Regions from separate parts of the Edwardsiella tarda ATCC 15947 genome, predicted to be linked through region 3. Evidence: predicted binding sites of a transcription regulator. Region 3 holds the regulator's gene; each other region holds the start of a gene.
The links. The regulator PurR, encoded in region 3, represses purine synthesis genes. The targets are predictions, from matches to a motif close to CANGCAAACGTTTGCNTG.
Positions count from the first base shown of each region.

Region 1: a site for PurR is predicted at 2,232-2,249, ahead of gltB (glutamate synthase large subunit). Genes of this name have one in related genera too.
Region 2: a site for PurR is predicted at 4,174-4,191, ahead of purE (5-(carboxyamino)imidazole ribonucleotide mutase). Genes of this name have one in related genera too.
Region 4: a site for PurR is predicted at 3,937-3,954, ahead of purM (phosphoribosylformylglycinamidine cyclo-ligase). Genes of this name have one in related genera too.

Region 1 is NZ_CP084506.1:3,016,388-3,024,381, forward strand. Features, by position in the region: gene arcB (aerobic respiration two-component sensor histidine kinase ArcB) at 1-675, opposite strand, end outside; gene DCL27_RS13955 (TIGR01212 family radical SAM protein) at 757-1,659, opposite strand; gene DCL27_RS13960 (hypothetical protein) at 1,781-2,041, shown strand; gene gltB (glutamate synthase large subunit) at 2,348-6,805, shown strand; gene DCL27_RS13970 (FAD-dependent oxidoreductase) at 6,821-7,994, shown strand, end outside.
Region 2 is NZ_CP084506.1:806,544-814,537, reverse strand. Features, by position in the region: gene cysS (cysteine--tRNA ligase) at 1-1,159, opposite strand, end outside; gene ppiB (peptidylprolyl isomerase B) at 1,346-1,840, shown strand; gene lpxH (UDP-2,3-diacylglucosamine diphosphatase) at 1,849-2,583, shown strand; gene DCL27_RS03740 (sensor domain-containing diguanylate cyclase) at 2,580-3,935, opposite strand; gene purE (5-(carboxyamino)imidazole ribonucleotide mutase) at 4,283-4,792, shown strand; gene purK (5-(carboxyamino)imidazole ribonucleotide synthase) at 4,789-5,859, shown strand; gene ybbP (putative ABC transporter permease subunit YbbP) at 6,066-7,994, opposite strand, start outside.
Region 3 is NZ_CP084506.1:1,745,361-1,753,354, reverse strand. Features, by position in the region: gene DCL27_RS08155 (C40 family peptidase) at 51-902, shown strand; gene sodB (superoxide dismutase [Fe]) at 1,169-1,747, shown strand; gene cydH (cytochrome bd-I oxidase subunit CydH) at 1,834-1,923, opposite strand; gene purR (HTH-type transcriptional repressor PurR) at 2,278-3,303, shown strand; gene DCL27_RS08135 (ABC transporter permease family protein) at 3,306-4,925, shown strand; gene DCL27_RS08130 (ATP-binding cassette domain-containing protein) at 4,912-5,535, shown strand; gene punR (DNA-binding transcriptional activator PunR) at 5,516-6,430, opposite strand; gene punC (purine nucleoside transporter PunC) at 6,570-7,787, shown strand.
Region 4 is NZ_CP084506.1:2,442,055-2,450,048, reverse strand. Features, by position in the region: gene ppk1 (polyphosphate kinase 1) at 1-1,347, opposite strand, end outside; gene speG (spermidine N1-acetyltransferase) at 1,474-2,025, opposite strand; gene purN (phosphoribosylglycinamide formyltransferase) at 2,117-2,755, opposite strand; gene purM (phosphoribosylformylglycinamidine cyclo-ligase) at 2,766-3,809, opposite strand; gene upp (uracil phosphoribosyltransferase) at 4,078-4,704, shown strand; gene uraA (uracil permease) at 4,809-6,086, shown strand; gene hda (DnaA inactivator Hda) at 6,234-6,950, shown strand; gene arsC (arsenate reductase (glutaredoxin)) at 7,049-7,402, opposite strand; gene bepA (beta-barrel assembly-enhancing protease) at 7,470-7,994, opposite strand, start outside.

The DNA of each region.
Region 1 (7,994 bases), 1.3 Mb from region 3:
CGAGACATTGTGGCGAAATACCTTCTCATCCGTCTCGATCACCTTCTGAGCGATATCCTCATCGTACACATCGCGCGGCGTCAGGCCGATCAGCTGCTTCTCGCTCTTGCCAGTTAACAGCTCCATGGCGCGGTTGCAGCCGGAAAACTCACCGTTCTCGTTGCGGTAGTACACCAGGTCTGGGGAGGAGTCGAGGAAGGAGCGCAACAGCGCGGACTGTTGCTCGAGTTCGACCTGGGCCAGTTCACGCTGATCGATCTCATGCTGGAGGGTGTCCAGCACCTGCAAACGAGCCTCCTCGGCCTTGACGCGATCGGCGATCTCTTGATTGAGCTGGGTAATGTTGTCCTTAAGCTGCTGATTCAGCTGCAAGTCACGGTGGCGCATCTCTTCGAGCTTATTGACCAACTTGCTCAGACGCTGGCGCGACTCTTCCAATTGCTCCACCACCACCGAGAGGAAATACACGGCCCACGGGGTGATCAACAATCCGAAGAATACCGAACGTACCACGTCGATACTGTCCACCTGGCCGCGCAACAACATGGTCACGGCCAGCTGCACCACCATCGCCAACAGCACTAACGCTAAAGCCAACAGGATGGAGAAGCGCACCAGCCCGAGTTTTACCATTAAATCAACGTAATACTGGGCTAATACCCGAATTTGTTTCATCTTGCACTCCCCGGCAGTTTTCACGGTTTAATCATACCGTAAAACCGGCGCTAAGGGGTTGGGCGCAATCGGGTTAGCGCGTTAGCACGCCGAGGCTTGACCGCCATGACACAGCAGATAATCGTTGATGGCCACCATGCCCGTCCAACGGTTCTCACACCATTGCGGCGCCAACAGCGTCGGACGGCGCGCGCTGGCGGAAATACGGTGATAGATCACCTCTGGCGGCGTGTGGCGGATCATCTCGCCAGCCGTGTGTACATACTGATCCAGCGTCAATGCTGGCAGACGCCCGGCCTGCCAGGCCTTGGCCATCACGCTACCGCTGACAATATGCAACGGATGCAACTTGATCCCTTCAACACCGGTCTCGACCACCCGTTGTAGCGTCGCCAGACAATCCGTATGGCTCTCGCCGGGTAAGCCGACGATCAGATGGCTACAAACCTTCAGTCCGCGTGCGCGTGCGGCGCGCGTGGTGCGTTGGTAGCAGGCAAAATCATGCCCACGGTTGATGCGGTGTAGGGTGCGATCGTGGGCACTCTGCAATCCCAACTCCAACCAGACCTCATACCCCTGATCACGGTACTCCGCCAATAGGTCGAGTACACTTTCCGGCACACAGTCGGGACGCGTTCCCACGCACAACCCCACCATATCCGCCTGCTGGAGCGCCTCTTGATACATCTGACGCAGTATACAAACCTCGGCATAGGTACTGGTATAGGCCTGAAAATAGGCGAGATAACGCCGGGCGCGATTCACTTTACGCGCCTGTGCCGCCAGTTGCTCGGCAATGCTGCGCTGCTGCATCTGCTCATCGGCAAAGGAGGCGACGTTGCAAAAGGTGCAGCCCCCACGACCGAGCGTACCGTCACGATTGGGGCAACTGAAGCCACCGTGCAAGGTCAGTTTATGGATTTTTTCTCCGTAGCGGCGCTGCAAGTCGGCACCGAACATATTCACTAATTGCTGCAACTGCATAATCGACTACACGCCCCATCTCACCCGCTGGCAAAGCGGACTAGTATACGCTGCACCACGGCGTTCCGCGCCCCCCACCTGCCGATGTCGCGTACCGCCCGAGAGAGCGATGAGTACGGCGATGAAAAAAATGACTGCATATTCAATGCCAAAAACGTTAACTCTCGGCCAAAAAACAGTCATGGCGGTAGAATATTTCATCAAACCAAAAACAAAATTAATCATCGCTATTGCATTAATTTTTGAAATTTTACTCTACTCAATCAACATTCAGCAGCATAGCATGGCCTCATTGGTGGGATTTCATAGTGACCAACGTTTAACGATTAATGGGGTAATCACACAGAACGCGCCTGACGCGCCAACCTTATTTTTATTTTAAAATCAATGTGATGATTCAAAAAACGCCACATTAAACTGTGATATACCCCACATTTGACCTGAGAAATCTTTCCCGATAAGTTGAAAAGCCGCCGGAAATAAAATCAATAACCATCCGTGCGGCACAACATCACAGTCATCCGGTTATTTATGTCCCCCGCGTAACGAGCGACAGCTTGCTTGTGAATACTGATGCAAGCGGCTGCCCGGCGGGCGGATCTCCCGCGCAAGCGTACGGGGGCTCTGCCCGTCACAGGTTGCCGCGCTCAGCGGCGGGGTACGCAGAGCTTGGGGAGGTTCACTGAATATGTTGTACGATGCATCCCACGAAAGGGATAACTGCGGCTTCGGCCTGATTGCCCATATCGAAGGCGAACCGAGCCATAAGGTCGTGCGGACCGCCATCCACGCCCTAGCCCGCATGCAACACCGCGGCGCTATCTTGGCCGACGGAAAAACCGGTGATGGTTGCGGGCTATTATTGCAGAAACCTGATCGCTTCCTGCGCATGGTCGCGGAAGAGCGTGGCTGGCGTCTGGCGAAAAACTATGCTGTCGGCATGTTGTTCCTCAGCCGTGACGCCGAACAGGCTCGCGACGCACAGCGCATCGTCGAAGAGGAGTTACAGAACGAAACCCTCTCCATCGTCGGTTGGCGTGAAGTCCCGGTCAATCAAGAGGTGCTCGGCGAGATCGCCCTCTCCTCGATGCCACGTATCGAGCAAATCTTTATCAACGCGCCAGCCGGATGGCGACCGCGCGATCTGGAGCGCCGCCTGTTTATCGCTCGGCGGCGCATCGAAAAACGTATCCACGATCCCGACTTTTATGTTTGTAGCCTCTCCAACCTGGTGACCATCTACAAGGGATTGTGCATGCCGGCCGATCTACCGCGCTTCTACCGTGATCTGGCTGATCTGCGCATGGAATCGGCCATCTGCCTGTTCCACCAACGCTTCTCGACCAATACCGTACCACGTTGGCCGCTGGCGCAGCCGTTCCGTTATCTGGCCCATAATGGTGAGATCAATACCATCACCGGTAACCGTCAATGGGCACGGGCACGAACCTATAAATTCAAGACGCCACTGATCCCTGATTTGCACGATGCGGCCCCCTTCGTCAACGAAAGCGGCTCCGATTCCAGCTCATTGGACAACATGCTAGAGCTGCTACTCAGCGGGGGGATGGACATCGTGCGCGCCATGCGTCTACTGGTGCCGCCGGCCTGGCAGAACAACCCGGATATGGATCCCGATCTGCGCGCCTTCTTCGATTTTAACTCGATGCACATGGAGCCTTGGGATGGTCCGGCGGGCATCGTGATGTCCGACGGGCGCTTCGCCGCCTGTAACCTGGATCGCAATGGCCTGCGCCCGGCGCGCTATGTGATCACCAAAGATAAGCTGATCACCTGCGCCTCGGAGGTCGGGATCTGGGAGTACCAACCCGATGAAGTGGTCGAAAAAGGGCGCGTCGGCCCCGGCGAACTGATGGTGATCGACACGCGTTCCGGCCACATCTTCCATTCGCAGGAGACCGACGACGATCTGAAGAGCCGCCACCCCTACCGCGAGTGGATGGAGAAGAACGTACGCCGCCTGATCCCCTTCGAGGATCTGCCTGACGATCAGGTCGGCAGTCGCACCCTGGATGACCGCACGCTGCTTAGCTACCAGAAACAGTTTGCCTACAGCCGCGAAGAGATCGAGCAGATCGTGCAGGTTCTGGGGGAGAATGGCCAAGAGGCCACCGGTTCGATGGGTGACGACACGCCATTCGCCGTGCTCTCCAGCCGACCACGCCTGATCTATGACTATTTCCGCCAACAATTCGCGCAGGTGACCAACCCCCCGATCGATCCGCTGCGTGAGGCGCACGTCATGTCGCTCTCCACCAGCATCGGGCGCGAAATGAACGTCTTCTGCGAGGCGGAAGGCCAGGCGCACCGCTTAAACTTCAAGTCGCCAGTGCTGCTCTACTCCGACTTCGTTCAGTTGACCGGACAAGACGAGGAGTACTACCGCGCCGAGACGCTAGACATTACCTTCGACCCGCAACAGCGCGATCTACGCCAAGCCATCGCCGAACTGTGCGAGGAGGCCGAGCGCCGGGTACGCCAGGGCGCCGTCATGCTAGTGCTCTCCGATCGCGCCATCGGCATACAGCGCCTGCCGATCCCCGCCCCGATGGCCGTCGGTGCCGTACAGCAGCGCCTGGTGGAGCAGAACCTGCGTTGCGACGCCAACATCATCGTCGAAACGGCCAGCGCTCGCGACCCGCACCATTTCGCCGTGTTGCTCGGCTTCGGCGCCACCGCCATTTATCCCTATCTGGCCTATGAAACGCTGGCCAAACTGGTGGATAGCGGGGCTATCACCCGCAGCTACCGCCAGGTGATGCTGAATTACCGTAATGGGATCAACAAGGGGCTGTACAAGATCATGTCCAAAATGGGCATCTCGACGGTGGCCTCTTACCGCTGTTCCAAGCTGTTCGAGGCCGTCGGGCTGCACGCCGAGATCTGTGCGCTCTGTTTCCCCGGCGTCGTCAGCCGTATCGGCGGTGCCGATTTCAGCGACTTCCAACAAGACCTACACAACTTGGCGCGCCGTGCCTGGCTAGCTCGCCAGCCCTTGGAACAGGGCGGCCTGTTGAAGTATGTGCATGGCGGCGAATATCACGCCTATAACCCGGATGTGGTGCGTGCCCTACAACAGGCGGTGAACAGCGGTGAATACCAGGACTATCAGCGTTATGCAGAGCTGGTCAATCACCGCCCGGTAGCCACGCTGCGCGATCTGCTGGCACTGCGCCCCGCCGCGCAACCGCTCGATCTGGCGCAGGTCGAAGCGGAGCAGGGCCTCTTCCAACGATTTGACACCGCCGCCATGTCCATCGGTGCCCTGAGCCCCGAAGCGCACGAGGCGTTGGCCCAGGCGATGAACAGTCTCGGCGGCTTCTCCAACTCCGGCGAGGGCGGCGAAGATCCGGCGCGCTACCGCACCGATAAGGTCTCTCGCATCAAGCAGGTTGCCTCTGGACGCTTCGGCGTTACCCCGGCCTACCTGGTCAATGCCGACGTGATCCAGATTAAGGTGGCACAAGGCGCCAAGCCAGGTGAAGGCGGTCAGTTGCCCGGCGATAAGGTTACCCCTTATATCGCCAAGCTGCGCTACTCGGTGCCCGGCGTCACACTGATCTCCCCCCCTCCTCATCACGACATCTACTCGATCGAGGATCTGGCGCAGCTGATCTTCGATCTCAAGCAGGTCAACCCGCGTGCCCTGATCTCCGTCAAGCTGGTTTCCGAACCGGGCGTCGGCACCATCGCCACTGGGGTCGCCAAGGCTTATGCCGATCTGATCACCATCGCCGGCTACGATGGCGGCACCGGCGCCAGCCCGCTCTCCTCGGTGAAGCATGCCGGCTGTCCCTGGGAACTGGGCCTGGTGGAGACCCAACAGGCACTGGTCGCCAACGGCTTACGCCATAAGATCCGCCTCCAGGTCGATGGGGGCCTGAAGAGCGGCGTCGACATCGTCAAGGCGGCGATCCTCGGTGCAGAAAGCTTCGGCTTCGGCACCGGGCCGATGGTCGCCCTGGGCTGTAAGTATCTCCGCATCTGCCACCTGAATAACTGTGCGACTGGGGTCGCAACTCAGGATGAGAAGTTACGTCGCGACCATTTCCATGGCCTACCGTTGCGCGTCAGCCATTACTTCCACTTTATTGCCCGTGAGACCCGGGAGCTGATGGCGCAACTCGGCGTCCGCCGCCTGGTGGACCTCATCGGGCGTACCGATCTACTGACGACACTCGACGGCATCACCGCCAAGCAGAGTCGCCTGGATCTGGCACCACTGCTGGAGACGGCCACACCGCATCCAGGCAAGGCACTGTACTGCACCGAGGGTAATCCCCCCTTCGACGCGGGCCAGCTCAATCAGAGCCTGCTCTCCCAGCTAGAGGAGAATATCGCCAACCGCCAGGGACGCACCCTGTTCTGCGACATCCATAATACCGACCGTTCGGTAGGCGCCTCGCTCTCCGGCGCCATCGCCGAGCGTTACGGGGAACAGGGCATGGCCAGCGCACCGCTGAAGCTGCAATTTAACGGGACCGCCGGCCAGAGTTTTGGCGTATGGAACGCCGCCGGCGTCGAGCTGACGCTGACGGGGGACGCTAACGACTACGTCGGCAAGGGAATGGCGGGCGGACGGATCGTCGTCCGGCCACCGGTCGGATCCGCCTTCCGCAGCCATGAGGCCAGTATCATCGGTAACACCTGCCTGTACGGCGCCACCGGCGGGAAGCTGTTCGCCGCCGGACGAGCCGGCGAGCGTTTCGCCGTGCGTAACTCCGGCGCCCTCACGGTTGTCGAGGGGATCGGGGATAACGGCTGCGAATATATGACCGGGGGCATCGTCTGTATCCTAGGACGCACCGGCATCAACTTCGGTGCCGGGATGACGGGCGGCTTCGCCTACGTCCTCGACGAAGATGGCGAATTCCGTAAACGCGTCAACGCAGAGTTGGTCGAGGTATTGGGCATGGCCGATCTGGCGATCCACGAGGAGCATCTGCGCGGAATGATCACCGAGCATGTCCGGCTGACCGGCTCAGGACGCGGCGAGGCGATTCTGGCCGACTGGCCACACTGGGCTGCGCGTTTCGTCCTGGTCAAACCCAAGTCCAGTGACGTGAAAGCGTTGCTGGGACACCGTAGTCGCTCCGCAGCCGAGCTGCGTGTTCAGGCCCAATAAGGAGGCGGAGAAACCATGAGTCAGAATGTTTACCAGTTTATTGACCTACAACGCATCGATCCGCCGAAAAAGCTTTTAAAACAGCGGCAGGGTGAGTTTGTCGAGATCTATGAGCCCTTCTCCGACAGCCAGGCGCAGGCGCAGGCCGACCGTTGTCTCGCCTGCGGCAACCCCTACTGTGAGTGGCGTTGTCCGCTGCACAACTACATCCCCAACTGGCTGAAGCTGGCCAACGAGGGGCGCATCCACGAGGCGGCCGCGCTGGCGCATCAAACCAATAGCCTACCCGAGGTATGTGGCCGCGTCTGCCCACAAGATCGCCTGTGTGAAGGCGCCTGTACCCTGAACGACGAGTTCGGCGCCGTCACCATAGGCAGTATCGAGCGCTATATTACCGACAAGGCTCTGGCCGAAGGCTGGCAACCCGATCTCGGCGACGTCCAGCCCAGTGGCAAACGAGTGGCGATCATCGGTGCGGGGCCTGCCGGACTCGCCTGTGCCGATGTGCTGGCCCGCAGTGGCGTCCAAGCCGATGTCTTTGACCGCCACCCGGAGATCGGCGGCCTACTGACCTTCGGTATCCCAGCCTTTAAACTAGAGAAGCAGGTGATGATACGCCGGCGCGAAATCTTCAGCGCCATGGGTATCCGCTTCCATCTGAATTGCGAGATCGGGCGTGATGTGGCGCTGGAACAGCTGCTGCAGGAGTATGACGCCGTATTTCTCGGCGTCGGCACCTACCGCGCGCTGCCCGGAGGATTGGCCAATGAACAGGCGCCGGGCGTACTCGCCGCCCTCCCCTACCTGATCGCCAACACCCGCCATCTTATGGGGTATCCGGAAGAGGCTCAGACCCCTTATATTTCGATGCAGGCCAAGCGCGTGGTAGTGCTCGGCGGCGGCGATACCGCCATGGATTGCGTGCGTAGCGCCCTACGCCAAGGCGCCACACAGGTGACCTGTGCCTACCGTCGCGACGAGGCGAACATGCCGGGCTCACGCCGTGAGGTGAAGAATGCGCGCGAGGAGGGAGCCGAGTTCCGTTTCAACCTCCAGCCGCTGGCCATCGAAACCAACGCCGCCGGGCGAGTCTGTGGCGTGCGCATGGCGCAGACCGAACTGGCTGAAGCCGATGCTACGGGACGGCGCGCGATACGCATTATCCCCGGTTCGGAGATCACGCTGGCGG
Region 2 (7,994 bases), 940 kb from region 3:
GACGACGTAGCTGCGCCGCCAGCGCGTTAGCCTGCGCCATATCCTCCCCTTTCAGGCGGTTCACCTCGCGCGCCATGTCGAACAGCACCGAGTAAGCCTCTGGGGTATTGAAGTCGTCATCCATCGCCGCCCGGAAACGCCCTTCGAAGGCCTCATCCGCCGCCGGTTGGGCCGTGGCATCGGTACCGCGCAGCGCGGTATACAGACGCTCCAGGGCCGCACGCGCCTGCTTCAGGTTCTCTTCGCTGTAGTTCAGCTGGCTGCGATAGTGACCAGACATCAGGAAGTAACGCACCGTCTCCGCATCGTAGTGCGCCAGCACGTCGCGGATGGTAAAGAAGTTACCCAGCGACTTGGACATCTTCTCACGGTCGATCATCACCATGCCGGAGTGCATCCAGTAGTTGACGTAGGCGCCGTCATGGGCGCAGGTCGACTGGGCGATCTCATTCTCATGGTGCGGGAACATCAGATCCGACCCGCCGCCATGGATATCAAAGTGGGAACCGAGTTGCTTGCAGTTCATCGCCGAGCACTCGATGTGCCAGCCGGGACGCCCTTCGCCCCACGGTGACGGCCAGCTCGGCTCACCCGGCTTGGACATCTTCCACAACACGAAGTCCATCGGGTTGCGTTTCACCTCTGCCACCTCGACGCGCGCGCCGGCCTGCAACTGCTCCAGATCCTGGCGCGACAACAGGCCATAGTCCGGATCGGTATCGACGGCGAACATCACGTCACCGTTGCTGGCCACATAGGCGTGACCACGGGCGATCAATTGCTCCACCAGCGCGATGATTTCGGCGATGTGGTGAGTGGCGCGCGGCTCCACGTCCGGACGGGCAATATTCAAGGCGTCGAAATCGCGATGCATCTCCGCCAACATGCGCTCGGTCAACTGCTCGCAGCTCTCTTTGTTTTCCAGCGCACGCTTGATGATCTTATCGTCCACGTCGGTCACGTTGCGCACATACTTCAGCGTATAGCCCAGGTAGCGCAGATAGCGTGCCACCACGTCAAAACAGACGAAGGTACGGCCATGCCCGATGTGACACAGATCGTAAATGGTTACCCCACACACATACATGCCGACTTCTCCGGCATGGATGGGTTTAAATTCCTCTTTCTGTCGACTGAGTGTATTAAAGATTTTAAGCATCGGGGGTATCCGTGATGGTTGCTGATAACAAGGAAACGTTGGAGTTATACTAACGCAGCGCCAAGGGAGAATGAAGCCCACACAGGCGCGGCTGGCGAATATTCCCCGAGAAAGAGGTGCCAGCGGCAGGGGCATCGGCTACAATCATCCCGCTCGCTTCAATCATCATAAAACAGGATTATTGTTATGGTTACTTTCCACACCAATCATGGTGACATCGTCATCAAAACCTTTGACGACAAAGCACCGGCTACCGTTGCCAACTTCCTGGAATATTGCCGCGAAGGCTTCTACGACAACACCATCTTCCACCGCGTAATCGATGGTTTCATGATCCAGGGCGGCGGTTTTGAGCCGGGCATGAAGCAGAAGGCCACCAAGGCACCGATCAAGAATGAAGCCAACAATGGCCTGAAGAACAGCCGCGGCACCCTCTCCATGGCGCGGACCAACGATCCGCACTCGGCTACCGCCCAGTTCTTCATCAACGTCGTCGACAACGACTTCCTGAACTTCCGCTCCGAGCGCCCGGACGGCTGGGGTTATGCCGTATTCGCCGAAGTGGTAGAGGGTATGGATGTGGTCGACAAGATCAAAGGCGTCTCCACCGGTCGTCACGGCATGCACCAGGATGTCCCGCGTGAAGACGTGATCATCGAACGCGTTACCGTGAGCGACTAATCGCCCGAATGGCAACGCTGTTCATTGCTGATTTACATCTCAGCCAACAGGAACCGGCGATCACCGCCGGTTTTCTGCGTTTTCTCGCCACGGAGGCGCGCCAGGCCGAGGCGCTCTATATCCTCGGCGACTTCTTCGACTACTGGATCGGCGACGACGATCCGCAACCGCTACACCAACAGGTCGCCGACGCGCTACGTCGCCTGAGCGACAGCGGTGTACGCTGTTACTTCATTCACGGCAATCGCGACTTCCTGCTGGGCAAGCGCTACGCCGCACGCTGCGGCATGACCCTATTGCCGCAAGAGCAGGTGATCACCCTATATGGGCGACGTATCCTGCTGCTACACGGCGATACCCTATGTAGCGATGATCAGGCGTACCAACGCTATCGGCGTAAGGTGCATAACCCGTTACTCCAGTGGCTGTTCCGCCGCCTCCCCCTACGGCTACGCCTGAAGATCGCCGCCGGTATGCGTCAACAGAGCGCACGCAGCAATAGCGCCAAGTCGATGACCATCATGGACGTCAATCAACAGACGGTCTGCGCCACCTTGCAGCGCCACGCGGTACACTGCATGATCCACGGCCACACTCATCGCCCCGCGATCCACCATTTTTGTCTGCCTGACGGCAGCGGTGCTCAACGCGCGGTACTCGGCGCCTGGCACCAGCATGGTTCGATGATCCGCGTCGATGCCGAGGGATTGGCGCTGATCGATCTGCCTAGCCATCCCGCCTAAGGCGTCGAGGCGGCCAAGACCACCCGATTACGCCCCGTCTGTTTGGCTTGGTACAGCGCACTGTCCGCTCGTACCATGTACGCCTCCGCGCTACACCGCGCGGGGCGGCAGAGCACGCCCCCGATGCTTAGCGTTACCGTCACGGGCCGCCCATCCTGCGCGCTGAGGGTCAGCGCGGCGACGCGCGCCCGGATCTGTTCCGCCCGAGCCTGAAGTACCGCCTCATTCTCCACCGCGGGCAACAACACACAGAGCTCATCGCCGCCGATACGCGCCAGGACATCCCCGGTGGCGAGAACCTGCTCGATCGCCCGCGTTACGGCGATCAACGCCCGATCGCCGCTCAGATGACCATACCGATCATTCACCTGTTTAAAGTGATCGATATCCATGATCAGGATCGCCGGTGGATACTCGACACTCGCCCGTTGTAAGGCATGCTGCAAGGCGTCGTAGTAATAACTACGGTTATACGCACGCGTTAATCCATCACGAATCGCGTTATCGTGAGTGACGACATAGGCATGCTGCATGCGGCGATAGCGTTGAAAGATGTCATAGAGGAAGATCTCCATCACGCAGAAATTCGCCAACAGGCCAAACAGCAACGAGCCGTACCAGCCGACACTGTTTACCTGCGGCGCGCGCCACTGCAAGAGAAAGCCGCCGACGATGACCAGGCAAGCCAACGTCACCGCCAGCCAAAAGCGCGTCGCCAGACGCGTCCGCCACACCAGCAATAACGCTAATCCCCACCATAGGGTACACATCGTCGGTAACAGGAGACGCCGGTAATCGGCGCGATAAGCGAGGCTCTCCTGCAGGAGAGTAGGACTCAGCCAGGCCGTTTGACTAGAGAGTAGCAGCGCCGTCGCCGTGACCAGCACGACGGCGAGCGTGCAGATCACGGACACCGAGCGCGGCTGAACCGGGCCGCGACGGGAAAACAGATACAGCGCATACAGGAATAACAGTCCCATGCCACCGTAGCGCAGTAGATAAAATAGCACGAAGTCATTCAGTGTCAGCGAGTGGGCATTCCGGCTCTGAAATACATCGGGATAAAATAATAAACTATAGGTTAAAATAAGCGCCGAAAGAATATAGGCAGCGATCAATGGTAACTTATATACATGCGCCCGCTCGCAATTAAATTGCATAAAAATAAATAGCGCAATTAATATATGAAGGATAAGCAAAACGGCGTTACAGACCGCGACAAAGCCATACAATAAGGTAATCGGATAGGCGGCGGCATACAGTATCAATAGGTAGCTAACGATCGTCAGCAATAATAACGAGACGCCGAGCGGCCCCCCACAACGCGATACTAGCGACGCTTTTCCTTCCATGGCATTCCTTAATTCACAACATATTTTCCCGCTTATTCGCATTCCTCCGACAGCACAACGCAATAATAGGCGGGGGTCATTACTCTACTATTTTTAGCTTAGTATAGTGTCTATCGTGGATAGATTAATAATATTCATCTAGGCCATCATCCCCCTTCCCCACTCACCCAACGACCCGTCCTCGCGCGCTTCCGAGCAAAAACGGTGCCTAATCGCCTCTTTTTCCCTTCTTGAGGGCTACGCAAACGTTTTCCTGGGCGGAATAGCTATGTTATCCTTGCCCCCACTGAATACCGCTCATCGGCGGTATCTATCGATAACTGAGCCACGAGAGGAGCACGCCATCTATGTCCGCCAGCGCCGCACCGGCCAAGATCGCCATCATCATGGGATCGAAAAGCGATTGGGCCACCATGCAGTTCGCCGCCGAAATCCTGAGCCAGCTTGAGGTGGCGTACCACGTCGAGGTGGTCTCCGCACACCGTACCCCGGATAAGCTGTTTCGCTTCGCCGAACAGGCCGAGGAGCGCGGGCTTCAGGTGATCATCGCTGGCGCAGGCGGCGCCGCGCATCTGCCTGGCATGCTCGCGGCCAAGACCCTGCTGCCAGTGCTCGGCGTTCCGGTGCAGAGCGCCGCATTAAGCGGGGTCGATAGCCTCTACTCCATCGTCCAGATGCCGCGCGGTATTCCGGTCGGCACCCTGGCAATCGGTAAGGCCGGCGCCGCTAACGCCGCGCTGCTGGCTGCCCAGATCCTGGCGCTGCATGACGCCGCCCTCGCAGGCCGCCTGGCCGCCTGGCGTCAAGCCCAGAGCGACGACGTACTCAACCATCCCGACCCGCGGGAGGCGCTATGAAGCCGGTTTGCGTCTTAGGTGATGGCCAATTAGGGCGCATGTTGCGCCAGGCCGGAGAGCCGCTGGGCATCACAGTCTATCCCGTCGGCATCGAGGCCGATCCGCACTCTGTCCCCTGGCAACAGGCGGTGATCAGCGCCGAGATCGAGCGCTGGCCCGACACGCCACTGACCCGCGAGCTGGCCCGCCATCCCGCCTTCGTCAACCGCGATGTCTTCCCACTGCTGGCCGATCGCTACAGCCAAAAACAGCTACTGGATGAGTTGGCGTTACCCAGCGCGCCCTGGCAGTTACTCGCCCATCCCGAGGAGTGGCCGGCGCTATTCGCACGCCTCGGTCCGTTAGCCATCGTCAAACGGCGCACCGGCGGCTACGATGGGCGCGGCCAGTGGCGGGTTCGCCCCGGTGAACAACAGCAACTGGATCCGGCACTGTATGGCGAATGCATCGTCGAGCAGGGGATCGCCTTTCGCGGCGAAGTGTCGCTGATCGGCGCGCGCGGACGCGACGGCCGCTGCGTCTTCTATCCGCTCACCCATAACCTGCATCAGGACGGAATCCTGCGCGCCAGCGTGGTCTTCCCTCAGCCAGAGAGCTTCCTGCAAGAGAAGGCGCAGGCGATGCTGCAACGTCTCATGCAGCGCCTGGAGTATGTCGGTGTCATGGCGATGGAGTGCTTCGTGGTGGATGATGACACGCTGCTCATCAACGAGTTAGCCCCACGCGTACACAATAGCGGTCACTGGACGCAGAACGGCGCCTCCATCAGCCAGTTCGAGCTACATCTGCGGGCGCTGCTCGATCTGCCGCTGCCGCACCCCGATGTCTCGACCCCCTCGGTGATGATCAACCTGATCGGCACCGACTACGACACCGCCTGGCTGGCGGGCGCGCTGGTGCATCTGCACTGGTATCACAAGGCGGTGCTCCCCGGGCGCAAGGTCGGCCACCTCAACCTGAACCACTTCCAGTCTCAGCGCTTGGTCGGCGCGTTGGAAACCCTGCGCGGCCAACTGCCAGCGGAGTACCAGAGCGGCTTAGCCTGGGCCATCGCCCACTTGAGCTAACCCTAACGCAGGGGGCGCCCATGCCCCCTCGCCAACGGCCCCTGCGGCGCAGGTTCCCCCATGCGACGAACAGTGAGGCCGACGCTCCGCGCCATCCTGCGTCACCACACGCCACAACCATGCCGATCGCCAGCCGTCACGCAGGGATCGCCGCCTCAGCGGACAACCGCCCGCTCCCCACACCGCATGCCGGGCAAGCGACAACCTCAACGCGCCCGCCGACGCCCGAGCAGGCGCACGCCCAACAGCGCGCCGCAACCGCCTAGCAGCAACGCCGCCCCCGGTGGCAACAGCAGCCACAGCGACCAGGTTGGCTGCCAAGGGAAGTCGAAGACCCGACTCTGCAACAGCCACAAGGCCGCCTCGGCGCCGGCGGCGGCCACGAGCCCGACCACCGCCCCCAGCAGGATAAACTCGGCATACAACGTGGTATGCAACAGGCGGCGCGGTGCGCCGAGGATACGGTACACCCACAGCTCGCGCCGCCGTTGCTGCATGCCGACCTGAACCTGTGCCAAGAGCAACAACACGCCGCACAGTACCACCAGCGCCACCATGACCTCCAACGCGCGGCCAACCTGTGTCAGTACCTGTTGCGCCTGTTGCAGGATCGCCCCCATGTCCAGCAGGGTCAGCGTCGGGAACTGACGATTCAGCTGCACCAGCAGACGCGTATCCCCCTGATAACGGAAGCTGGTCAGCCAGCTCTGCGGTTGCGCATCCAGCGCGCCGGGGGGAAAGATAAAGTAGAAGTTGGGGCGCAGGCTCTCCCAGTCCACCCGGCGTAGGCTGGTGATCTCGGCGCTAAACTGGCGGCTATCGCCGCTAAAGGTCAGTTGATCCCCCAGTTTCAATCCCAGGCGTCCGGCCAGCCCCTGCTCCACCGAGACCCCGCCCTCGCCCGGCGGCCAATGACCGGCCGTCAAGGGATTCCCCGCCGGCAAGTCCGCCAGCCAGGTAAGGTTTAACTCGCGATTGAGCGACTCCTCCTGCCCCTGAAGCGCGGGCGGCTGACCATTGATCGCCGTCAGACGCGCCAGCACGATGGGATAGAAACGCGATGGAGTCACCCCATGCTGTTGCAGAAACGCCGCCAGCGCGGGACGCTGATCGGCGTCGATATTCAGCAGGAAGTAGTTCGGGCTATCGGCGGGTAACTGCTGACGCCAGCGATCCAGCAGATCCCCCCGCAACGTCAGCAACAGGGCCAACAGCATAAAAGAGAGGGAGAAGGCCGCCATCTGACTCAGGGTCGCGCCGGGCTGGCGCAACAGACGCCCCAGCGCCAGACGCAGCGCCAACTGCCCAGGCACCAGGCGGCGTACCCCCCAGAGCGCCAACCAGCCGACCAAGGCCAACAGCGCCGCCAGCAACGCGATGCCGCCTAGCAACGCCCAGAGCAGTGGGCTGGCGCCTAGCAGCCCCCACAATACCGCCAGCAGTAACAGCGCCATCGTCGGCAGATAGTAGCGTAACGGCCAGAGCGGATGCAGCGCATCGGCGCGCAGTACCCGCAACGGAGGCGTCGCCAACAGCTGGCGATAGGGGCGCAACCCCACCAGTAACGCCATCAGCGGCATGCCTACCAAGGTCCATAACCAGGGCCAGGCGCTGGGGGCCGGTAGCGCAGCAGGCAGCATGGGCGCCAGCAACCGCAGTAGCCCCGCCTCGACGGCGAGCCCTACCCCGGCGCCGACCAGCAACGCCGAGGCCAGCAGCGATAGCCACTGGCCCGCGATCCAGCGAAATAGGGTGCGCCGACCTCCCCCGAGCGTCTTCAACAACGCCACCAGGGCATAGCGGCTACGGCAATAATGATTCATCGCGATGGCGACGGCGGCCATCGCCAACAGCAGCGTTAACAGCGCCGACAACAGCAGAAACTGCTGCGCGCGCGCCAGCGTACGCCCCAGCACGTTCGATCCTTGCGCCGCCTGAGTCAACCGCTGATCGGGCTGCAGACGCGTACTCAGATAGGCGTCGTAACGCGCCAACGCCGCACGACTCCCCGCCAAGCCATAGCGATAACTCACTCGGCTCCCCGGTTGCACGATGCCGCTGCGCCGGGCATCCGCCAGGGTGATCAACAGACGCGGGGCGGTACGCAGCAGGCTGAAGGCGGCATCCGGCTCCTG
Region 3 (7,994 bases):
CTGTAGTTTCTAGGTTTTTATTTTAGTGTTTGGCTCGGAAGCGATTGATGATGCGTCTATTCGTTGCGCTCTTTGTACTGCTGTTTACCCAATGGTTTACCACCTCGGCGGCGGCCGCACCGGCCCACAAGATTAGCGCCGATCAGCGGAAGTCTGCGGCGTCTCACAGCCAGCATGCCGAGCGTAAGAAGCGTAAAAGCGAGCACGGCAGCGCCAAACAACGCAGCGCCACGCATCAGGCCAGCGCACACGTTCAGCGTACCTCCCATTCCGCTTCCCGTCCCGTCACCGCCACGCATGCTAGCCACCCCCCCCGGCGCGGCGCAAAAACTCACACGGAGCGTAGTCGTCATTCATCGGCCGCACGCAAGCAGAGCGCGCCAAAGAAACACTATGGCCGCCCTTCCGCGCGGCAAGTGGCGCATCATGTCACTCGGCGCCACCCACAGGAAGATAGACACCCCCTGCGTCTCAGCCCGCAGCACAAAAAACGCTATCAGCATGCCAAACAGACGGCGATGAATAAGCTGATGCGCCAGATCGGGAAACCCTATCGCTGGGGAGGCAGCTCGCCCCACACCGGTTTCGACTGTAGCGGTCTGATCTACTACGCCTACCAGGATCTGCTGAATATCAAAATGCCACGCACGGCAAACGAGATGTATCACCTGCGCGATGCCGCGCCGGTCAAACGCAACGAATTACAACGCGGCGATCTGGTCTTTTTCCAGATCAATGGCCGTGGCGCGGCCGATCATGTTGGGGTCTACCTGGGGAACGGTAAGTTCATCCAGTCACCGCGCACCGGCGAGGAGATCCGCATCAGCTACCTCGGCGATGACTATTGGCAGGATCACTATCTTGGCGCTCGTCGTGTGATGACGCCGAAAACCATTCGCTGATCGCCCGTCATCACCCTGCGGCGGTCTGCACATGATCGCCGCGTCTCTCCTTGCTGTCTCCACCGACGCCCCCGCTGCTGCACATTTCACCATTCGATCGACTAAAATACAGCTACCCCCTGTCTTTAATGGTAAAACTTGCTAGAATCACAAACCATAACAAGCGGACAACAAGATTTTTTCATTTTTATCTCACCGCTGGCGTACGCTCCGGCGTCGCGTCTACGGTTCAACCGGCTTGTCACAAAAGCATTAAGGAGAGAGCTATGTCATTTGAATTACCTGCATTACCGTACGCCAAGAATGCGCTGGAGCCGCATATCTCCGCCGAAACCCTGGAATACCATTACGGTAAGCACCACAACACCTATGTGGTTAACCTGAACAACCTGATCAAGGGGAGCGAGTTCGAAGGTAAGTCTCTGGAAGAGATCATCAAGACCTCCAGCGGCGGTATCTTCAACAACGCCGCTCAGGTATGGAACCACACCTTCTACTGGCACTGCCTCTCTCCGAACGGCGGTGGCGAGCCGACCGGCGCGTTGGCCGACGCGATCAACGCGGCCTTTGGCTCCTTCGCCGCCTTCCAGGAAGCGCTGACCAAGTCTGCCGTCGCCAACTTCGGCTCCGGCTGGACCTGGCTGGTGAAAAAGGCGGATGGCAGCCTGGCCATCGTCAACACCTCTAATGCCGCCACCCCGCTGACGGGTGAAGACAAGCCGCTGCTGACCGTCGACGTATGGGAACACGCCTACTACATCGACTATCGTAACGCCCGTCCGAAATACCTGGAAAACTTCTGGGCGCTGGTTAACTGGGAATTCGTCGCGCAGAACCTGGCCTGATCCCGATCATCCGGTGATAAAAAAGGCGCTCTTTGAGCGCCTTTTCTCTTTGCCTCCGGCTCTGTCCCCGCCGCCTTGGCTCACTCTCAATGTAGTGCGACAATCAGGCCTGCGACGACGATCAGCGACAGGGCTACCACCGTGGTCACCAAGGAATATTTCAGATCGCTTTCCATTTTGACACCTCTTGTTTTACGTTCTATATCAATTTTTGCCCATAAAGCAAACACGCTAAATCTGTGTTAAATCATTTTTACATAAATCACTCATTAAAACACGCAGAAAATCTTATGATTACATCCTGCGCAAATCGCTAATTAGTGCTTCCCCTTTTGCGTAAGATCAGCCAGAATTTGCGGTTTACTGCCGCGTGGCGACGTTATAATTTTAAACAAGAAACGACACACGTCACCCTATTTGCGCAACCGCAGCGATGCTGTACTACCGAGATTTGCGCGGGCGTCGTTACACGCAGGCAAACGATTAACAAACCGGCGACGCACCGCGTACGCCTAGGAGTCATTTGTTTCATGGCAACGATTAAAGATGTGGCAAAACGCGCAGGCGTGTCGACCACCACGGTGTCTCACGTCATCAATAAAACTCGCTTTGTCGCCGACGAAACCAAAGCCGCCGTGTGGGAGGCCATCAAAGAGCTACACTACTCGCCCAGCGCCGTTGCCCGTAGTCTGAAGGTTAACCATACCAAGTCCATCGGCCTGTTGGCGACCTCCAGCGAGGCGCCTTACTTCGCCGAGGTCATCGAGTCGGTCGAGAACAGCTGTTACAGCCAGGGCTATACCCTGATCCTGTGCAACTCCCACAACAATCTGGAGAAGCAAAAGGCCTATTTGGCCATGTTGGCGCAGAAACGCGTCGATGGTCTGCTGGTCATGTGCTCCGAGTACCCCGAGAATCTGCTGGAGATCCTGGAGGATTACCGCCATATCCCGATGGTGGTCATGGACTGGGGTACACGGCGTAGCGACTTCACCGATGCGATCCAGGACAACGCCTTCGAGGGTGGCTATCTGGCTGGCCGCTACCTGATCGAACGCGGCCATCGCGATATTGGCGCCATCACCGGCCCGGGATCGCGCAACACCGGCGGCGGCCGTCTGCGTGGCTTCATCAAGGCGCTGCAAGAGGCTAACATTACTCCGCAACCCGAGTGGCTCGTCGAGGGTGATTTCGAGCCGGAGTCCGGTTACGCAGCGATGCAAAACATCCTGGCTCAGAAACAGCGCCCGACCGCCGTGTTCGTCGGCGGGGATATCATGGCGATGGGGGCCATCTGTGCGGCAGATGAGATGGGCTTGCGCGTGCCGCAAGATATTTCCGTCATCGGCTACGATAACGTGCGCAACGCGCGCTACTTTACCCCGGCGTTGACCACCATTCACCAGCCGAAGGAGCGTCTCGGCGCCATGGCGTTTGACATGCTGCTCGATCGCATCACCAGTAAGCGTGAAGACGCCAAGACCATCGAGGTGCATCCCAAACTGGTCGAGCGACGCTCCGTCGCCGATGGGCCGTTCATCGATTACCGTCGCTAAGCGTGTCACGGCTGGCGATCTTCCCGCTACTGGTACTGCTAGCTGGGTTATTGCCGCTGGCGGCGATGCTGCCCGCCACCCTGCTGCCGCTGCAACAGGGGGATCTCGCGAGCACCTGGCAACAACTGCTGCACTGGCCCGCACTGGGCGGCAGTCTACTGCTCTCGCTGCTCAGTAGCCTCGGCGCCTCATTGGGGGCGCTAACGCTCGGGTTAGCGCTGGCCGGGCGGACGCTACAACAGCGGCGCCGCCATCGCCTGACGCCGGCCCTACTACTCGCCGCCCCCCATATCGCCCTGGCCACCGGCCTATTGATGCTCGTGGCTCCCACCGGCCTCGTGTGGCGCCTGTTGGCACCACTGTTCGGCTGGCAGCACCCCCCCGATTTGCCGCTGCCCAACGATCCCTATGCCCTGAGCCTGATGCTGCTGCTCCTGCTCAAGGAGACCCCCTTCTTCTATCTGCTGGTGCTGGCTCAGGCCGAACGCTGCGCGGCGGCGCAACAACTTAGTGCCGCCACCGCGCTCGGCTATCCACCGAGCCAGGGATGGTGGCGTATCGTGGTGCCGCAGTTATTGCCCGGCTTACGCCTGCCGATGTTCTGCGTGCTGGCCTTCTCGCTCTCGGCGCTGGATCTGGCCCTGTTGCTTGGCCCGCAACGTCCCTATCTGTTTGCGCAACTCTTATGGCAATGGATCAGCGACGGTGAGCAGGGCGCGCTGGCGGCGCTCGGTGCGCTGGTGTTGCTGTTACTCAACGCCCTGGCGCTGCTGATCTGGTTCGCTATCGAACGCGTCTGGATCCACTATTGCCGCCGGCCGCCACGCCGCCATCAGCGGCAGATGAGAGGACGAATCGCACTCTATTGGCCCATCGCCTTAGGCCTCACGGCAAGCGTCTACCTGATGTTACTGCTGATCTCCCTGGCACAGCGTTGGCCGTTTCCCTTGCGCTGGCCGCAACAGTGGCGCTATGACAGTTGGCTGTACAGCTTCAATGACTGGAGCGGCCCACTGTGGCACACCCTATGGATCGCCCTGGCGGTCAATCTGTTGGCGTTGCCCTTGGCGCTGGGCACCCTGGAGTGGTATGCCGCGCGTCGACGCCAACCCGGAGCCTGGCTGCTCTTACCCCTACTGCTACCGCAAATGGGGCTGATCTTCGGCCTACAGCTCTTCGCCGCCCATTATCACTGGCTGGGTCGCTATCCAGTGGTGATCTATGGTCAACTGCTGTTCGTCACCCCCTATTACCTGTTGACGCTCTCCGGCCCCTGGCTGCGTTTCGATCAGCGCCAGATACGCGTCGCGCTGGCGTTGGGGCAGACACCCTGGCGGGCCTTCTACCGCGTCAAGCTGCCGCAACTCATGCCGGCACTCCTGCTCGCCCTCGCCTTTGGTGTGGCGGTCAGCGTCGGCCTGTATCTCCCAACCCTAGGGCTGGGCGCCGGGCGCTTGCCCACCCTGGCCACCGAAACCGTCGCCTACGCCAGTGGCATCGATCGCCGTCTGGCGGCCATCGGCGCCCTGTGGCAAACGCTGCTGCCGTTACCCGCCTTCCTGTTAGCGCTCTGGCTGCCGTTGCGTGGCGTGCGAGGATCTTCTCGTCATGACTTCCCTTAAACTCGAAAACTTCTGCGTGACGTTGTCACATAAGCCACTGCTGCCCGCACTCTCCCTGACGGTAGCACCCGGAGAGATCCTCACGCTGATGGGGCCGAGCGGCTGCGGTAAATCGACGCTCTTAGCCGGGATCGCGGGCCAGCTCCCCCCGCCACTGCGTGCCGAAGGCGCACTGTGGCTGGGTCAGCGCGAACTCAGCCAAACGCCCCCTTGGCGTAGGGGGATCGGGCTGTTGTTCCAGGACGATCTGCTCTTCCCTCACCTCACGGTCGAGCAGAATCTCCGCTTCGCTCTCTCCCCGCAGGCGGCACCGGATGCCGTCGCTCAGGCGTTATGCCAAGCGGAGATGGCGGAGATGGCCGCCGTTTATCCGGCAACCCTCTCCGGCGGGCAACGGGCTCGCATCAGCGTGCTGCGCACGCTGCTCGCCGCCCCACAGGCGCTACTGCTCGATGAACCCTTCTCTCGCCTGGACACGCCATTGCGCCGGCGCTTCCGCCACTGGATCTATCAGCAGATCGCCCAGCGCGCCATCCCCACCATCCTGGTCACACACGATGCGGCCGATGTCCCCCGCGCGGGACGGATCATCACACTGGCTGTGGCATGAGCCACTCCTGATTCATGGTGCGCGTATCGCCGAGGTAATCGAGTAACCAGTCGAGCGCCGGCGAACGACTGTGGTCTTGCCAGGTCACGCAGCACGCGCTATCGGGAAAGGATTGACTCAAACGCAAGGCGTGCAGACGCCCGGCGGCGATCAAGGGATCGGCGGCATGTGCCGGCATCAGGCCGACACATAACCCGGCCTCCAGACAGTCGATGGCGCACGGCCAATCCGGCGCCACCAGGCGCCGCTGGTTATCCAACAACCAGGTATCCCGCTTGGGAAGAGTGCGCGAGGTATCCTCGATACTCAGCGCCGGAAACGGTCGCAGACGATCGTCATCCAACTCACCGTCGAAGCCCGCCAAGGGGTGATCGGGGCTGACCACGCAGCGCCAGTGGAGAAAGCCCATGTCGCGGAAGGCGTAGCGCCCCCCGGCTGGCACCGCTCGCGTGGCGCCGATCGCCACCTCGACCCGACCGTTGATCAGCGCGTCCCATACGCCATTAAATACTTCGCTGTGGATCATCAACTCCATGTCGGGGAAGTGGCGGTAAAAATCCACCACCAATTGCTGGCAACGCTGCGGACGGACGATTCGGTCGACCGCCACATGGAATTGGCCGCGCCAACCGTTGGCGACCTGCTGGCACTGGCGCCGGGTGGCATGCATTTTTTTGATAATAGCGCGCGCCTCATCGACGAAAAACGCCCCAGCCTCCGTCAACTCCACATCGCGGTGACGCCGCTCGAACAGCGTGACCGCCAACCAATTCTCTAACTGCCGTACGGTGTAGCTCACCGCAGAGGGCACCCGGTGCAGCTCCTGTGCCGCCGCGCTAAAGCTACCGGTACGTGCCACGGCATCGACCACCTCCAGCGAATACTCCGACCACATAGCTAACCCCCTCTCACACTGCTTTCAAAATTTTTCACTCATAATGCCAAATAATAGCGTTTCACAAGCGCGATGCCAGCCAATAAACTCTCAGCCGTCACATTCTCCGCCTGCAAAATATTCATAACGAGTCAAAATAATGAGAAGTAAATCAGGTTTCATGTTCTATCTGGCCGGCCTCAGTATGCTGGGATACCTGGCCACCGATATGTATCTGCCCGCCTTCGGCGCGATGCGCCAGGATCTGGGCGCCTCCGCCGGTGCCATCAGCGCCAGTCTGAGTATCTTCCTGGCCGGTTTTGCCTTTGCACAACTGCTGTGGGGACCGCTCTCCGATCGCATCGGACGCAAGCCGGTGCTGGTGTTGGGCCTGAGCATGTTTGCGTTGGCCTGTCTGGGCATGCTGTGGATCGAGAACACCAGCCAGCTGCTGGTACTGCGTTTCGTGCAGGCGGTCGGCGTCTGTTCCGCCGCCGTCACCTGGCAGGCCTTGGTTATCGACCGCTACAGCAAAGGGGTTGCCAACCGCGTCTTCGCCACGGTGATGCCGCTGGTCGCCCTGTCACCGGCATTAGCCCCGCTGCTCGGCGCTTGGTTACTCAACCACTTCGAGTGGCAGGCGATCTTCGCCATGCTGTTCCTGATCACCCTGCTGCTGCTGATCCCCACACTGCGGCTAAAAGAGCATCGAGCCGCCGCCGCGAATACCCGCGCGCCGAACATCGGCTTCCTGCATCTGATGCGCTCCAATATTTTTAGCGGCAACGTGCTGATCTACGCCGCCTGCTCCGCCGGTTTCTTCGCCTGGCTGACCGGCTCGCCCTTTATCCTCGGCGAGATGGGCTATAGCCCGAACGATATCGGCCTGAGCTATGTGCCGCAAACTATCGCCTTCCTGTTGGGTGGCTACGGTTGTCGCGCCCTGCTGAGCCGCATCGGTGGATCCCTGCTGTTGCCTTGGTTGTTGGTGATCTATTCACTGAGCATGCTGGCGATGCTGGTGATGGCGCTCAGCTATCAACCCGGCCTGCTGGCGTTGCTGGTCCCGTTCTGCATCATGGCGATGATGAACGGTGCCATCTACCCCATCGTGGTGGCCAGTGCCCTGACCCCCTTCCCGCATAACAGCGGCAAGGCGGCAGCCTTGCAGAACACCCTACAACTGGGGGTCTGCTTCCTGGCCAGCCTGCTGGTTTCGGCGCTGATCCACCTGCCACTGTTGGCGACCACCGCCATCATGGCCGCGACGATCCCGCTGGTAGTCCTGGGTTACTGGCTCAAGAGTGACAGTGTCACGACCATGCTCGAGAAACGCCGCGAACAGCAACGCGGCCAGCACGCCCTCACTCGCCATTAATCACCCCGCCCACCTTCTGCGGTGAAAAAGACGGCACTTGAGCCGCTTTTCACCGCAGCCTATACTGGATGAGATATGACCTGGTTCATATTTCTTCCCTCCAGGTCGTTATCATTTGCGTGTTCTGTGGATGGCATCACATTAGCCTGAGCCCTATCGGGCCGTCAGAGACGCTTTTTCACCCTGATTCATGGTGTTGATTGGGCA
Region 4 (7,994 bases), 700 kb from region 3:
CACGATGTCATCGCCCTCGCGGCGTGAGATCAAGAATAGCTTGGCGTGGATCTTCAACCCCGGCGCCGAGAAGATCACATGCACCCCGGCCTCCGTGAGCCGCTTGGCCCAGTGGATGTTGGCCTCCTCATCGAAGCGTGCCTGCAACTCGACCACCACGGTAACCTTCTTACCGTTGTGGGCGGCGTGGATCATCGATTCGATGATGCGTGAGTTCTTGGCCACCCGGTAGATGTTGATCTTGATCGCCAACACACTGGGGTCGAAAGAGGCCTGGCGCAACAGCTCTAGCACATGTTCGAAGGTGTGATAGGGGTAATAGAGCAACACGTCGTGATCGCGGATGGCGTCGAAACCGTTGCGGAAGCGATCGAACCATACGTGACGCAGGCGTGGCAGCGGGCGATTGAGCAGATTGGCCTTACCGACATTGGGGAACTTGATGAAATCTTTAAAGTTATGGTAGCGCCCCCCGGCAATCAGCGAGTCGTAGGAGGAGATGCCCAGCTTGCGGGTCAGCAGCGCGACTAATTCGTCGGGCATATCGCGCTGGTAGACGAAGCGTACCGGCTCGGCGGTGAGACGCTGCTTGAGGCTGGAGGACATCAGCTCCATCAGGCTGGACTCCATCTCCGTCACCAGATCGTATTCAGCGTCGCGGGTCATCTTCATCGAGTAGGCGTTGAGGGTATGGTAGTCGAAGAAGCCCTTGAAGATGTCATCCAGGCAGTAGCGTAGGATGTTGTCCACCAGGATCATCGGTTTGCGACGGCGTGGCGTCTCCGGCGGTAGCGTGATAAAGCGCTCGACCTTGTCCGAGGGGATCTCCAGCAACGCGTAGCGGGTCTGTTGACCGTTGATGATTTCGACCGCCAGGTAGGTGTAATCATCCTTGAGGAAGGAGACCAGGTCGGTCTCCTCATCGAGCATGATCGGCGTGATATGCTGGCGTAGATGGTTACGATAGTATTGGCGTAGCCACACCTGTTGATTTTCCGAGAGTTGGCGCTCGTTGATCAGGAAGATCTGATTGCGTGCCATCTCTAACAACAGATCGTTGTAGAGCGAGTCGAATTCCTGGTCGGCCTTTAGCACCTTGGCCTGGATCTGCTGGAGGAGGTGGCGTGAGTTGCCATTATCGGTGCCTTGCTCCTCACTGATCAGAATACGACGTTTCAGCTCGGCGAAGCGTACCTTGTAAAACTCATCCAGGTTACTGGAGTAGATGCCGAGGAAGCGCATGCGCTCGATCAGCGGATTACTCTTGTCGGCGGCCTCCTGCAATACGCGCTCATTGAAGGATAACCAGCTGAGTTCTTTGTCGATGTAGCGCTTTTCCTGCCCCATGATGACTCCAGTAGCCAAGCAAAAACAATCCGCCCCGGTGTTGTCCTGACCGGAGTGGCCCGCCGACGACGGGCCATGATGCGGACTATTATGGCGAGTCTCAGGGGAGAAAGTCCAACCGGCGCGCTAGACGCCCGGTGTCTCGCCGCCGTTGGCGCGGTACATGGCCATATAACGGTGTTGGAACATACACATGCGAATGGCGTTGCGATACTCGCCATTGATGAAAAACTCGTGGACCAGCTCACCCTCGATCTCGAAGCCCAGCTTGCTGTAGATATGGATCGCCTTGTGGTTCTCCTTATCGACCAAGAGATAGAGCTTATACAGGTTTAGCACCGCGAAGGCGTGCTCCATCGCCAGCAGCGCGGCCTTACTGGCGTAGCCTCGGCCCTGATGGGCGGGATCGATGATGATCTGGAATTCGGCGCGGCGATGAATGTGGTCGATCTCCACCAGCTCGACCAGCCCGATCTTGTTGCCATCCTGCTCGACCACGAAGCGGCGTTCGCTCTGGTCGTGGATATGCTTATCGTACAGTTCGGCCAGCTCGACGAAGGCGATATACGGCTCTTCGAACCAATAACGCATCACGCTGGCGTTGTTATCGAGCTGATGGACAAAGGGCAGGTCTTCCCGTTCCAGGGGATGGAGCCTGACGTGGCTGGTGCTGGACATGATCGTTCCTCTCGTCACAGATGGTGGGCGGCCGGCGGGCCGCCGAGTAGGAGCGATAGTATAACTGTTGTTTATCGATTACAGCAGGGGGCTAGTCGTCGGCGTAGCCTTGCGGCGGTAACGGGCGACCGTCTAGCCAGGCTTGTGGCGCGTGGTATTGCAGGCGGCCTTGGCAAAACCAGGCGACGACCAGCGGATAGATGGCATGCTCTTGCACCTGCACTCGGGCGGCGATCTCCTCGACGCTGTCGTCGGGGAAGATCGGCACCCGTGCCTGGAGCACCACCGGGCCGCCGTCTAGCGTCTCGCTGACGAAGTGCACCGAGGCGCCATGCTCACGATCCCCCGCCGCCAGGGCGCGGCGGTGGGTGTCTAGGCCAGGATAATGCGGCAGTAGCGAGGGGTGAATGTTGAGCATCCGCCCGTGGAAGCGGCGGACAAAGTCGGGCGACAAGATGCGCATATAGCCGGCCAGTACCAGCAGATCGGGCTGGTAGGCGGCGATACGCTCCGCCAGCGCGGCGTCGAAGGCCTGACGGTCAGGATAATCCGCGGGCGCCAACGCGTGGGCATCGATGCCCGCCTGACGCGCGCGCGTCAGGCCGTAAGCATCGGCGCGGTTGCTGAAGACGGCGACGATCTGCCCCGGGATGCGTCCCGCCTGACAGGCCGCAATCAAGGCCTGAAGATTACTGCCCTGGCCGGAGATGAGGACGAGGATACGTTTCATCGCCTTCCCCTTAACGCAAGATCTCGACCTGCGGCTCGTCGCCCTGTGCCTCGGCGATGTGACCCAACAGCCAGGCCTGCTCGCCCTGTTGCGTCAGGCGCAGCAAGGCGCTCTCCACTTCCTCCTGCGGCAGCGCGATCACCATGCCGACGCCACAGTTAAAGGTGCGGTACATCTCGTGGCGGCTGACATTACCCGTCTGTTGCAGCCAGTCAAAGATCGCCGGCCATTGCCAGCTGTTCTCGTCGATCACCGCCTTGCTGCCGGCAGGCAGTACGCGGGGAATATTTTCCCAGAAGCCGCCGCCGGTCAGGTGGGCCAGGGCGTGCACGTGATGGTGGGCGATCAGATCCAGACAGGCGGCGACGTAGATCTTGGTCGGCGCGAGCAGATGGTCGGCCAGCGCACGCCCCGCCAACTCGGTGTGACGCGGGTCGCAACCGCTAACCTGCAAGATCTTGCGGATCAAGGAGTAGCCATTGGAGTGGGGGCCGCTGGCCGCCAGGGCGATCAGGGCGTCGCCGGGGCGTACCTGGCTGCCGTCGATGATCTCTGACTTCTCGACGACCCCGACGCAGAAACCGGCGACGTCATAATCTTCGCCGTGGTACATCCCAGGCATCTCGGCGGTTTCCCCCCCGACCAGCGCACAGCCAGCCTGCTTACACCCCGCGGCGATCCCGCTGATCACGCTGGCGGCGGTATCGACATCCAGCTTGCCGGTGGCGTAGTAGTCGAGGAAGAACAGCGGCTCGGCGCCCTGAACCACCAGATCGTTGACGCACATCGCCACCAGATCGATGCCGATGGTGTCATGGCGTTGCAGATCCATCGCCAGGCGCAGCTTGGTGCCGACGCCATCGGTGCCGGAGACCAGTACCGGCTCGCGGTATTTCTGCGGCAACGCACACAACGCGCCAAAGCCACCGAGTCCTCCCATCACCTCGGGACGGCGAGTCTCCTTGACGACTCCCTTAATCCGGTCGACCAAGGCATTGCCCGCATCGATGTCTACTCCGGCGTCTTTGTAACTGAGCGTGGTTTTGTCGGTCACTGCGTAAATCCCCATGGCGGTTAGGCGTGGTCCGCCGGGCGTGTCTGGACGCTGGCGAACCCTGCGGAAAATGTCAGGCGGCGCAATTCTAGCAGTCAAAGCAATCGTTTGCTATCCCCTTATCGCCGACGTGAACGTTTTCGTCGTGCTAGATAGAGAGTGTTCCTTCATTGACGAAGATCATAATTTTTCCTCTGGCATCCCGGCGAAAAGGCGGTATAATCTCGCGATTTTTTTGGGCGCAGAACAGCTACATGGGAGAAAAAAAATGAAGATCGTTGAAGTGAAACACCCGCTTGTGAAACACAAACTGGGTTTGATGCGTGAAAATGACATCAGCACCAAACGATTCCGCGAACTGGCCTCGGAAGTGGGCAGTTTGCTGACCTATGAAGCGACCGCAGACCTCGAAACAGAAAAAGTAACCATTGATGGTTGGTGCGGCCCGGTCGAAGTTGAACAGATTAAAGGGAAAAAGATCACCGTGGTGCCGATCCTGCGCGCAGGGTTGGGCATGATGGAAGGGGTACTGGAGCATGTGCCGAGCGCCCGTATCAGCGTGGTCGGTATTTACCGTAACGAAGAGACGCTGGAGCCGGTGCCGTACTTCCAGAAACTGGTATCGAATATCGATGAGCGTATGGCGCTGGTGGTCGATCCGATGCTGGCGACGGGGGGATCGATGATCGCCACCATCGATCTGCTGAAGAACGCCGGTTGCCGTGCGATCAAGGTGTTGGTGCTGGTCGCCGCACCGGAAGGTATCGCCGCGCTGGAGCAGGCGCATCCGGATGTCGAGCTGTATACCGCCTCCATCGATCAGGGGTTGAACGATAAAGGCTACATTATCCCGGGGTTGGGCGACGCCGGCGATAAGATATTTGGTACCAAATGACCCGTGAGCCGACTCGTTAGTCGGCTTTTTTTTGGCGTGGCGGCGCTTCACCGCCATGCCTTGCCAGAGCATAACACCCTTCAACGTTATTAGAGGAAACTGACATGACCCGTCGCGTCATCGGTGTCAGCGAGCGCCCGCCGCTGCTGCAAACGATTCCGCTGAGCTTCCAGCATCTGTTCGCCATGTTCGGCGCCACCGTGCTGGTGCCTATCCTGTTTAAGATCAACCCGGCGACGGTATTACTGTTTAATGGTATCGGCACCCTGCTGTACCTCTTCATCTGTAAGGGGAAGATCCCCGCTTACCTCGGTTCCAGCTTCGCCTTTATTTCGCCGGTGATGCTGCTGTTGCCGTTGGGCTATGAGTTGGCCTTGGGCGGCTTCATTATCTGCGGTGCCCTGTTCTGCCTGGTGGCGTTAATCGTCAAGAAGGCGGGGACAGGGTGGTTGAATGTGATCTTCCCACCGGCGGCGATGGGGGCCATCGTGGCGGTGATCGGTCTGGAGCTGGCCGGTGTCGCGGCCAACATGGCCGGTCTGTTGCCCGCCGACGGTAGCCATGCCGATACGACGACCATCACCATTTCGATGGTGACCCTGGCGGTGACGGTCCTCGGTTCGGTGCTGTTTCGGGGCTTCCTGGCCATCATCCCGATCCTGATCGGGGTACTGGTCGGTTATGCGCTCTCTTTCTACCTGGGTGTCGTCGATATTACGCCGATCAAAGAGGCGCACTGGTTTGCCCTGCCGACCTTCTATACGCCGCGCTTCGAGTGGTTCGCCATTCTCACCATCCTGCCGGCCGCGCTGGTGGTGATCGCCGAGCATGTCGGTCATCTGGTGGTGACCGCCAACATTGTGAAGAAAGATCTGATGCGCGATCCGGGACTGCATCGTTCCATGTTCGCCAACGGCTTCTCCACCATGATCTCCGGCTTCTTCGGGTCGACGCCGAACACCACCTACGGCGAGAATATCGGTGTGCTGGCGATCACCAAGGTCTACAGCACCTGGGTCATCGGTGGGGCGGCGATCTTGGCGATCCTGCTCTCCTGCGTCGGTAAGTTGGCGGCGGCGATCCAGGTGATCCCGGTGCCGGTAATGGGCGGGGTCTCGCTGTTACTGTACGGGGTGATCGGGGCCTCCGGTATCCGCGTGTTGATCGACTCCAAGGTGGACTACAACAAGGCGCAAAATCTGATCTTGACCTCGGTGATCCTGATCATCGGTGTCAGCGGCGCGAAGGTACACATCGGCGCCGCCGAGCTGAAGGGGATGGCGCTGGCCACCATCGTCGGGATCGGCATGAGCCTGCTGTTCAAGCTGTTTAGCCTGCTGCGTAAGGAAGAAGAGATCATCGAACTGCCCGAGGATATCTGATCGTTGGAATGAGGCGGCCAGCGGACAGGCCGCTTTTCCCTGGGAGCCGCGCCGTCCTACTGCCGGCGCGGCTTTTTGCTCGGCAGACGGATTAGCGCATGCCAGGGCGAATTTCTGTGTTAAACTGAAAACGTTTTTTGCAAGTTCATGTCTGAGGTGATTCTGAACACGCCCACCCAGCTTTCATTGCCGCTCTATCTGCCCGACGATGAAACCTTTGCCAGTTTCTATGCGGGAGAGAATGCCGCGCTGCTCGCCGCGTTGCAGAATGCATTACGTCAGGAGCACGCCTCCTACATCTACTTTTGGTCGCGCGAGGGCGGCGGCCGCAGCCACCTGTTGCACGCGGCCTGTGCCGAGATGTCGCAACATGGCGAGGCGGTGGGGTTTGTGCCGCTGGATAAACGCGCCTACTTCGTGCCGGAAGTGTTGGATGGCATGGAGCAGCTGGCCTTAGTCTGCATCGACAATATCGAATGCATCGCCGGCGATGAGGCCTGGGAAATGGCCATCTTCAACCTGTACAACCGCATTCAAGAGAGCGGGCGCTCACGCCTGTTGATCACCGGCGATCGGCCGCCGCGTCAGCTGAATCTGCATCTGCCCGATCTGGCCTCGCGCCTGGACTGGGGGCAGATCTATAAGCTACAACCCCTGGGGGATGAAGAGAAGCTGCAGGCGCTGCAACTGCGCGCCCGGCTACGTGGCTTCGAGTTGCCGGAGGATGTGGGGCGTTTCCTGTTGAAGCGCCTGGATCGTGAGATGCGTACGCTGTTTATGACGCTGGATCAACTCGATCGCGCCTCGATCACCGCACAGCGTAAGCTGACCATTCCCTTCGTCAAAGAGACGTTGCTGCTTTAGCCGCGGGTTTGACGAGATCTCCATGCGCATCGTGGTGCGCATCGCAATAACGGGCGGCGATGGCTGCCCGTTATCGTTGTCTTCGCTCCCCTCTGGCGTTAGAGCAGCGCCAAGACCTGCTCCGGCGGTCGGCCGAGACGTGCACGTCCATCTTTGACCACGATCGGGCGTTCGATCAGTTGCGGATACTGCACCAGGGCGGCGATCAGCGCCGCCTCGTCCACACTCGCCTCATCGAGGCCCAGGCTTTGATACAGCGCCTCGCCCTGACGCATTAGTTGGCGTGCCGAGCTGAAGCCCAGCGCCTGGAGCAGCGCGCGAAGGGTGGCGGCATCCGGCGGGGTCTCCAGATAATGCACGACCTCGGGCTGGATACCGCGCTCGGTTAACAGTTGCAGGGTGGCGCGACTCTTGGAGCAGCGCGGATTGTGGTAGATGACGACGGCAGACATAGCGGCTCCTGCTGGCTGGGGTGAGCGGGGCGACTCCCGACCGTAGCATGCCGGGAGCGCCGTTGAATTAACGACGTTGGTACTGTTTGAAGCGTTCTTGCAGTTGACGCAGTTGATCGATGCGTGCGTCATAACGCGCCTGCTTCAAGCTGCCGAGTGGGACCAGGGCGCTGGCATTGCCCAGCAAGCCGATGGCTTGTTGCAGTTCGCCCGTCAGCGCCAACTGCTCGGCGCGGGCGGCCAGCTCCTCATCACGCAGCCCTTGGGCGCCACTGGCCTGGGCTAACAACTCCCAGCCGTTGACGTCGTTGGGGTGGCTATAGGTATAGCGGTACAGCAGGCGGGAGGCCTGTGCGGCCTTTCCCCCCTGAATGTAGGCATTCGCCAGGTTGATCTGCAAGACGGCATCGTTGCGATTTTTCGCGAGCGCCGCCTCTAGACGGGCGATGGCGGCGGCGGCCTGTTTCTGGTTGAGATCGATGTCGGTCATCAGGTCGATATACCAGACGTTGTCAGGATCGGCGCTCAGTAGGGGTTGCAGGGTGCGACGCGCATCGTCGAATTTGTTGGCCTGAGAGAACAGAATCGCTTG